DNA from 2 places in the Arthrobacter woluwensis genome. Region 1 is predicted to be linked to the other one. Evidence: riboswitches for the same ligand, from Rfam matches in the RefSeq annotation. Region 1 holds a riboswitch; the other holds the start of a gene.
What was found. Region 1 has a riboswitch for S-adenosylmethionine ahead of QFZ52_RS10105 (aminotransferase class V-fold PLP-dependent enzyme). Riboswitches for the same ligand answer to the same signal wherever they lie in the genome.
Positions count from the first base shown of each region.

Region 2: linked by a shared signal. The riboswitch ahead of QFZ52_RS04055 (bifunctional o-acetylhomoserine/o-acetylserine sulfhydrylase) and the one ahead of QFZ52_RS10105 (aminotransferase class V-fold PLP-dependent enzyme) in region 1 are both predicted to bind S-adenosylmethionine.

Region 1 covers NZ_JAUSXR010000001.1:2,212,310-2,216,973, reverse strand. Annotated here, with positions in the region: gene QFZ52_RS10115 (Nramp family divalent metal transporter) at 1-25, opposite strand, end outside; gene QFZ52_RS10110 (class I SAM-dependent methyltransferase) at 113-889, opposite strand; gene QFZ52_RS10105 (aminotransferase class V-fold PLP-dependent enzyme) at 1,009-2,418, opposite strand; SAM riboswitch class IV at 2,457-2,572, opposite strand; gene hisN (histidinol-phosphatase) at 2,645-3,466, opposite strand; gene rsgA (ribosome small subunit-dependent GTPase A) at 3,531-4,655, opposite strand; gene aroA (3-phosphoshikimate 1-carboxyvinyltransferase) at 4,657-4,664, opposite strand, start outside.
Region 2 covers NZ_JAUSXR010000001.1:921,910-926,573, forward strand. Annotated here, with positions in the region: gene QFZ52_RS04040 (hypothetical protein) at 1-927, opposite strand, end outside; gene QFZ52_RS04045 (VOC family protein) at 1,175-1,813, opposite strand; gene QFZ52_RS04050 (hypothetical protein) at 2,059-2,517, opposite strand; SAM riboswitch class IV at 2,692-2,809, shown strand; gene QFZ52_RS04055 (bifunctional o-acetylhomoserine/o-acetylserine sulfhydrylase) at 2,908-4,227, shown strand; SAM riboswitch class IV at 4,382-4,496, shown strand; gene metX (homoserine O-acetyltransferase MetX) at 4,507-4,664, shown strand, end outside.

The sequences.
Region 1 (4,664 bases):
CTCCTGGGGACAGCTCGGTCTTCATCTCATCCTCCTTTAGGCGAGCCGAACCAGGTAATTTCGGCTTGCCTAAAACTCTAGGCTCGGAGACCTCTCGGCGCAAGTGTGACCGTCAGCGCCGCGTGGTCTTCCACGCGTAGCAGCGGTAGGGGAGGGTGAGGATCTCCCCGGGGCGATGTCCGAGATGCTCGCAGAGGTACCACTCGAGGTTGCTGAGGACCTTCTCCCGGGTGGGGGCGGACGCCCGCAGGTAGTAGCTCCGGGATTTGGTCAGCTCCAGGAGATCCTCCGGCGTCACCCGGTCCTGCCACGGGATCACCGCGGCCTGGAGCTCGGTGAAGCCGGGCCCGACGGCGGGCACGAAGTGCGGCTTGATGACGTCACCGGCGTGCATGATGCGGGACAGCCGGTGCACCCACGGGACGGACGTGTCCAGCTGGTTCCAGATCAGTGCGAGGGTCCCGCCCGGCCGCAGGACCCGGAGGGCCTCCGCGCTCGCGGCGAGAGGATCGAACCAGTGCCAGGCCTGGGCCACCGCGATCAGATCGGCGCTCTCCGCACGAAGCCCCGTGGCCTCCGCCGTTCCCTGAACGGTCGCGACGCCGGGGAGTTCCGCATGCAGCTGGGCCAGCATGTCGGCGGAGGGCTCCACGGCCGTCACGTCCAGGCCGAGATCCACGAGCAGCGCGGTGTATTTGCCGGTGCCCGCTCCCAGGTCCACGGCCGATCGCGCGCCGTCCGGCACGCACCATGCAGCTGACTCCGCCGGATACGAAGGCCGGACCTGAGCGTAGTGCTCCCCGCCCTGTTCGAACGCGCGGCCCATCTCCCGGCGGGTGGTGGTGTCCATGCGGGGACCACCGGGCGGCGACACGTGACGGGCTGACATGCTGACTCCTGGACGATGACGGGATCCGCCCGCGGAGCGCGGGGCGGCTTGCCGTTTAAGGGTCGCACAGGGGGCGGACGCGCCGGCCCCTGTGCGACCGGACGTGCTGCGTCAGAGGATCAGTCCGTGGTGGTGCAGGGCGCGGCGCCCGCCGTGCCGGGGGTGTTCGGCGCCCAGTGCGGGTAGCTGCGCTGATCGTTCGCGGGAACCCAGCGTCCGGCGTCGACCACGTAGTCCCAGCCGAGACCGCGTTCGCGCAGCTGCCGGATCCCCTCGATGAGGCACTCGGCGTCCTCGAGCCGCGACCCCAGACCGAAGCTGGCCCGGAGCGATCCGGCGGGCAGGCCCAGCCGCTTGAGCAGCGGGTGGGCGCAGAACTTGCCGTCCCGGAGTCCCACCCCGTGCTCGGCGGAGAGGTAAGCAGCCACGAGGCCGGCGTCGTAACCCTCCACGGAGAAGTTCACCACGCCGATCGAGTCGGTGGAATCGCTGAAGATGCGGTGCACGGTGACGCCGTCCAGGGCGGCGAGACCGTCCTCCAGGTGGCGGCGGATGTCCGCCTCGTGCTGCTGCCACGAGTCGTGGTCGAGGGATGCCAGGACCTGGGTCGCCCGGGCCAGGGTGGCCGCGCCGAGGACGTTCGGGGAGCCGCCCTCATGCCGGGCCGGTCCGGTGGTCCAGACGACCGAATCGAGGCGGGCCTCCCGCACGGCGCCGCCGCCGAGCAGGTGGGGAGTCCCGGCGTCGAGCCAATCGGCACGGCCCACCAGGACTCCGGCGCCGAACGGCGCGTACAGCTTGTGGCCGGAGAAGGCGAGGAAGTCGACGTCGAGCGCGGTGATGTCGATCCGGCGGTGCGGCGCCAGCTGGGCGGCATCCACGACGATCCGGGCGCCGTACTCGTGCGCCAAGGCGGCGAGCTCGGCGATCGGCAGGATCTCACCGGTGACATTGGAAGCGCCCGTCACGGCCAGGAGGGCGACACCGCCGGCTTCGAGCTCCTCCCGGAGGGCCTCCACGGTGGCCGCGATGGTCTCCCGCGCCACGAGGCTCCGGTGACCGACCCGCTGCCAGGGGAGCAGATTGGCGTGGTGCTCGATGTCCAGGTAGAGCACGTCGCCGGCCTGTTCGCCCTGGCGCTGGGGGAGGCAGCCCGCCAGCACGTTCAGCGAATCGGTGGTGTTGCGCGTGAAGATCACCAGGTCATCCGGACGTCCGCCCACGAAGTCGCGCACGATCTCCCGGGCATTCTCGTACACCGAGGTGCTGATCTGCGAGGCGTAGCCGGCGCCGCGGTGCACGCTCGCGTAGTACGGCAGGATCTCGTTCAGGTAGGCCGAGACCACGCTGAGCGCGGGGGCGGAGGCGCCGTAGTCGAGATTGGCGTACCGGGCCGTGCCGCCCTGGATGAGCGGGGCCTGGATCTCCGCGCCGGTGACCGCGGCGAACGGATTGGCGGCCAACGACGGCGCGTGGGCGCGACCGGTTCCGGCGGCGGTGGAGCGGGGGGCGAGGGTGTTGACGGACATGCTGGACCTCTGCATCGTGGAGGGGCCCGCACAGGCGGGCACCGCGCTTGCCGCACCACTTTCTGTGGCCGGCCTGGTCGTCACCCGGGGCACCCCACCGCGTCTGGAGGGTTGCCGGCCAGCAAACCGGGGTTTTGCGCTGGCACTCGTGACCTGATTACGAGAGTAAAACAGCGGCGCGTCCCCGAAGGAACGCGCCGCCAATATTACGTGGAATATGACCTGCTCAGGGGGCCTGCAGCAGATCGTCCAGCCCGGGATTGAGCCTCCGGAGGAACTCTGAATGCAGGATGCCGTTGCTGGCCACCGCGTTGCCGCCGAACGGGCCGTCCTGCCCGTCGAGCGAGGTGAAGCGGCCACCGGCCTCGGTGACGATCGGCACGAGCGCCGCCATGTCGTAGAGGTTCAGCTCCGGCTCGCAGGCGAGGTCCACGGCGCCTTCGGCCAGGAGGCAGTAGGACCAGAAGTCGCCGTAGGCGCGGGTGCGCCAGACCGTGTCGTGGAGGTCGAGGAACTCGTCCCGCAGGCCGAGTTCCTTCCAGCCGCCCAGGCTGGAGTAGGAGAGGGAGGCGTCCTCGAGGCGGTGGACGTCGGACACCTTCAGCCGGGTGGCCGAGGCGAGGGAACGGCCCGTGTAGGCGCCATGGCCCTTGGAGGCCCACCAGCGGCGGCCCAGGGCGGGGGCGCTGACGACGCCGACCACCACCTGATCGTCCTCGATGAGGGCGATCAGCGTGGCCCAGACGGGCACGCCGCGCACGAAGTTCTTGGTGCCGTCGATCGGATCGATGACCCAGCGGCGGGAGGAGTGGCCCGTGGTGCCGAACTCCTCGCCGATGACGGAGTCCCGAGGCCGGGCCCGGGACAGCTGGGCGCGGATGTACTCCTCGGCGCTCCGGTCCGCATCGCTCACCGGTGTCAGATCCGGCTTGGTCTCGACCTTCAGATCCTGGGCTTTGAAGCGCGCCATGGTCTGGGCATCCACCTGGTCCGCCATGACATGGGCAAGCCGGAGGTCATCGGTGTAGTTCTGGGAGGAGTCCATCATGGGTTAAACCGTACCCACAAAGCACGCATCCCAGCTCATCCGGGGCGTGGACGTGACCGCGCCGTCAGGGAGTGCCGAGCTCCTTGGCCTCGCGTTCCTCCTGCGTTCCGGCGTCCAGCACCCGGCGCAGCGACTCCAGCCGCGAGGCTCCGGCGGGCCCGGCGTGTCCCTCGGCCACCCAGGCATCCAGGCCGCAGCCGATCGCCTGCGCGCCGTGCTTGCAGCCGCGCTCGCAGGCCTCGGTGCCGGGCGCCAGATCCGGGAACGCCTGCAGGATGCGTTCGGGATCGACCAGGGCGAGGCCGAAGGACCGGACGCCGGGAGTGTCCACGATCCACGTTCCGGGCCGCGCCCCCGGCATCTGGAGTGCCAGGGCGGAGCTGGACGTGTGGCGTCCGCGGCCGGTGACGGCGTTGACCTGTCCGGTGGCCCGTTCGGATCCCGTCAGGGCGTTGACCATGGTCGACTTGCCGACGCCGGAGTGCCCCAGGAGGACGCTGACGGAGCCGTCGAGCTCCTCCCGCAGTTCCTCGACGGCGGTGCCCAGCAGGGAGGCGGAACCGCCGTCGGCGCTCCGGGCGTCGATCCCGCTGGCTCCCGCCTCCGTGGTGCGGCTGATGATGACTTTGAGATCCAGGGCCTGGTAGTTCGCCAGCAGCTCGGCGGGGTCCTTCACGTCGGCCTTGGTGATGAGCAGGATCGGCTCGATCCCGGCGTCGTACGCGGCCACGAGGGCGCGGTCGATGAAGCCGGTGCGGGGCTCGGGGTTCGCGGCCGCGACCACGACCACGAGCTTGTCCGCGTTGGCGACGACGACGCGCTCCACCGGGTCGGTGTCGTCCGCGCTGCGCCGCAGAAGCGTCTTGCGGGGTTCGATGCGGACCAGCCGGGCCAGCGTGTCGGGATCTCCGGAGACGTCGCCCACGAGGGCCACGAAGTCGCCGACCACGACCGGGTTGCGCCGGAGCTCCTTCGCCCGCGCCGCGATCACCGTCCGCTCCTGCGGCGTCCCCTCGTCCAGGACGGCGGTGTAGCGTCCGCGGTCCACGGTGATGATGCGCCCGATCACCGCATCCGAGTGGCTCGGGCGGTCTTTCGTGCGGGGCCGGGACCCTCGTTTGCTCGGCCGGAGCCGGACATCGGATTCATCCCAGGAGGACAGGGAACGACCGGACTGACCCTGCCCCACGTCAGGAGC
Region 2 (4,664 bases), 1.3 Mb from region 1:
CGCGAGCGCGGAGGCGTCGGCGCACGTCGCCGCCTCGGCCTGTGCCTGGATGACACGGTCGCGCACGGGCGTCTGGTTCGGCCAGGCGTCCCAGAGGAGCGTGCAGCCGGCTCCGGAATCCTTCCAGAACAGGACATCGGTCCCCGCGATCGGCCGCACCTCGCTGTCCTGCCAGCCGCCCCCGGTGCGCAGTTTTGCCAGAGGCTGCCGGTAGGCCAGCGTGAGGGCCTGCCGGGTGTAGACGGGCGCGCCGCCCGAGGCCGCCGCGTCCCGCCAGACACCGCATTCGGCGAGGCTGCTGGTGAAGGACTTGCGGGGCGCCAGGGCCTGCCCGGTGGGGAGGGGCCCGAGTGCCGAGGACAGGACATCGCACACGGAGACGCCGGGCCGGGGGTCCTTCCGCGCGAACGACGCCGGATCATCCCGCAGGCGCGGAGCGACGGCCTTGGCGTACGCCTCGGGCTGCGTGCAGTCGTAGGCGCCCACCGCATCCTGGGCGAGGGTGATGGCGTGGTCGAAGTCGACCGGCAGGCTGATCGTGCACCGGCCGGTCGCCTTGGTGGAGCGGTAGGCCACCACACCGCCGAGATCGAGCCGCTCCTGCCAGTGCCGCTGGGAGGCGGTGCTGTCCGCGTAGCTCACGGCCTGCACACCCTCATCCTGGACCCGGCAGTCGAACGGCGTGGTGCTGACGAGCTCGGGTTTCCGCCCGAGGACCGCGGTGGTGCGGGGCTCGAGCAGCGCGCACGGATCGACGGCCGCCAGCTGCCGCCGGACGGCGGCCTGGTCGCGGTCCGGGTTGCCTGCTGGGACGACCCGCTGCGTCGGCGACGGCGCCGGCGGGGCGGGCCGGCCGCCGTCGGGGGTGCAGGACGTGACCAGCAGGGTCAGCAGTGCGAGTGCGGCTGCGAGTGATGTTCTCTTCATGGGCCCTCCCTCTGGGCTCTGACACCGCGCCCGCGCCGGCGAGCGTGGCCTGATCAGCGAGCGGCTCCGCGGACCTCTGGGCGGCCGTGGCCTCGTCGGTGCGTGGCGCCGTCGCTGGTGGACTCATCGTACTGAACACGGGCCGCTCCGAAAGAGGAGGTGGCGCCGGGGAAGCGGGGTACGACGAAGGCCGCCGCTCCGCGCGATGCGGAACAGGCGGCCTTCAGGCGGCGTGGGCGGGTGAGCCTCAGAGGGTCACGGAGCCGTTCGCCGTTTCGAAGGTCACGGACATGATGCCGGGGGTGCCGTGCGGAGCGATCCACTCCACGGCGACGTCCTCCAGCGGGTTCTCCACTTCCTCGCCGAGCCACTCGGTCACGCGTTCCGCGGAACCGGCGATGGTGAGGCTGGAGACCCTGACGTCGCTCGGGTACACGAGCGACGGGTGGAGGGTGGAGTCACCCTCCCACTTGAGCATGTACGGCACCTGCGGGTCCGCGATGAGACCCAGGATGCCGATCTGCTTCCAGATGAGCTCGCGGCCGTCGGGGAACTTGCGGTTCCCGGGGACGGCCTCGCGGCCCAGACGTGATTCGAAGGGGGCCAGGTCGTCCACGGCGACGCACCAGCCCATCCACCCACCGCCCATCGCGGAGCGGGCCCGCACGGCCTGGCCGAACGGTGCCTTGTCCGAAGCGGGGTGGTCCAGGACTTCCACGACCTCAAGATACTTGTGGTCGGCCAAGGGGAAGATCATGTTGCGGGTGCCGAAACGGGGGTGTACCCCACCGCGCACCGCGTGCAGTCCAAGAGCGGCAGAAATGCGCTCCGCCGTGGCCTCCAGGCCATCGCGTTCACAAGCGTAAGAAACGTGATCCATGCGCATGGCATCATCCTTGCACTTTGTGACTAGGCACTCAGCTTAGGGTTACCTAAGTCACGCGACGGCGGCGGATTCCCGGCAGCCCGGGCGGAATTCCCCGGTTCCGGGCCTGGGTGTCCAGGCCCGGAACGCGCGGTCAGGGTGTGCTGGAGCGGCTGGGCCGGCGGCAGAGGTCCCTGGCTGGGGATGCCTTGCGGAGCAGTTGCGGGGCTTGCTCGGTTGCAGCCCCTGCTCAGTTGGAGACCTGGTCAGTTGCAGACTCTGACGTGGCGGTAGCCGAGCACCTTGTCCCCGGCCCTGTTGTACACATTGGCCGCGATGCCGACGCACTTGCCCCTCATGTTGGTCAGCTGAACCCCGCCGGCGTAGTACTCGTAGATCCCGTGGTCGTGGGAGTACACCGAGCTCGTGGCGATGTTGAGCTGGAGGTTGGTGGCGCCGGCCTTGTTGTCGTAGAGCATGGCGCAGGCGGTGCCGCCGTTGTTGGTGGAGTACCAGTACTGAATGGTGGCGGTGGTGCCGGCCACCGCATAGGTGTTCTTCTTGATCCCGGAGCATTGCTTCACCACCTGGCCGTGCTGTTCCAGAGTCCCGGCGGACGCCGGAGCGCTCGAGGCGAGCAGGCCTGCCACGGCGAGTCCGGCGGTGGCGACGGCGGCCAGGAGGCGCCGGCCGAACGGCGATGTGTGATGTGTCTGAATCCCCATGATGAAACTCCTCGATGGTGCGGGTGAGTGATGGTTCAGAGTCAACCCCACCGCGCTGCGGAGGGGAATGGGCAGACCTCCCCATTCGCCTTGCCGCCGCAGGCGAGGGCCTCTGGGACGTTCTGTGACGCAGCCCTTTTCCGCGTTCCCTCCGGCCCCCTACCCTGGGTTGCAGGTCATGAGTGCCAGCATCGAGCCCCGGCTTGCTGGCCGGCAACCCTCCGTCCGCGGCGGGGTGCCCCGGGTGAAGACCAGGCGGGTCGGCATGCACGCCGGCACGCAAGCGCGGGCCGTGGGCGCCGTCTCTTTCCCTTCAGGTTCTCCTTCGGGAAGGCTGACGCCGCGATGGTGGGGGAGACCGTTCCTGGCCCTTGAAATCTAAGGAAAGCCATGACCAACAACTGGTCCTTCGAAACCCGCCAGATCCATGTCGGACAGGAGCCGGACGCCGTCACCGGCGCGCGGGCCCTGCCGATCTACCAGACCACGTCCTTCGTGTTCCCGAGTGCCGAGAGCGCCGCCAACCGCTTCGCGCTCGCCGAACTGGCCCCTATCTACACCCGCATCGGCAACCCGACGCAGGACGCCGTCGAACAGCGCATCGCCAGCCTCGAAGGCGGCCTGGCGGCCCTGCTGCTCAGCTCCGGCCAGGCCGCGGAGACGTTCGCCATCCTCAACGTGGCCGAGGCGGGTGACCACGTGGTGGCCAGCCCCAGCCTGTACGGCGGCACCTACAACCTCCTGGCCAACACCCTGAAGAAGTTCGGCATCGAGGTCACCTTCGTCGAGGACCCGGACAATCTGGACCACTGGCGCGCCGCCGTCCGGCCGACCACCAAGCTCTTCTTCGCCGAGGTCGTCTCCAACCCGCGGCAGGACATCCTGGACATCGAGGGCGTGGCCTCCGTGGCGCACGAATCCGGCGTCCCGCTGATCGTGGACAACACCCTTGCCACCCCGTACCTCATCCGGCCTCTCGAGTGGGGCGCGGACATCGTGGTGCATTCGGCCACCAAGTACCTGGGCGGTCACGGCAGCGCGATCGCCGGTGTGATCGTGGACTCCGGCAAGTTCGACTTCGGCGCGGACCCGGAGAAGTTCCCGGGCTTCAACACCCCGGACGAGAGCTACAACGGACTCGTCTACGCCCGCGACCTCGGCGCGGACGGTGCGCTGGGCGCCAACCTCAGCTACATCCTGAAGGCCCGCGTGCAGCTGCTGCGTGACCTTGGATCCGCCGTCAGCCCGTTCAACGCGTTCCTCATCGCGCAGGGCCTCGAGACGCTGAGCCTCCGCGTCGAGCGCCACGTGGAGAACGCGCTGAAGGTCGCCGAGTTCCTGGAGGCGCGCGACGACGTCGAACGCGTCGCGTACGCAGGCCTGCCGAGCAGCCCGTGGTACGAGCGGGGGCGCAAGTACGGTCCGAACGGCATCGGCGCCGTGGTGGCGTTCGAGATCGCCGGCGGACTCGAAGCCGGCAAGGCGTTCGTGGACGCGCTGGAACTCCACTCGCATGTGGCGAACCTGGGCGATGTCCGTTCCCTCGTCATCCACCCGGCGTCCACCACGCACGCCCAGCTCAGCGAGGCCGGTCAGCGCGCCGCGGGCGTCACCCCGGGTCTGGTCCGTCTCGCAGTGGGCATCGAGCACATCGACGACATCCTGGCCGATCTGGACGCCGGTTTCCGGGCCGCGAAGGCCGCCGTCTGAGCCCCTCGGGGCATCCGCGGGACATCCACGGGCCGCGCATTCTTCGGAATGCGCGGCCCTTGCTGCCACTTGGGCGAACATAAATCCCGAGAGCCTGTCTCATGAAGCGTCATCTTCAGAAACGGCCTCTTCCGATCCTTTACACTGGTCCGAGAGTCACGAGTGCCAGCGCCAAACCCCGGTTCGCTGGCCGGCAACCCTCCTCCTGCGGTGGGGTGCCCCGGGTGAAGACTCGGCCCAGCGCCGGCCGGCGCGGGCAAGCTCAGGAATAGAGGCCCCATGACTATCGCTGCATCCCGTCCACTGTCCACTGCGCGGGACACCACCACCCGCGAGGAGCGCGACGCCGACGCGCGCCACGGTGTGCAGCGCACCGCCGTCGTCGGGCCGCTGGAGCTGGAGGCCGGCGGGAAGCTGCCGGACGTCACCCTCGCGTA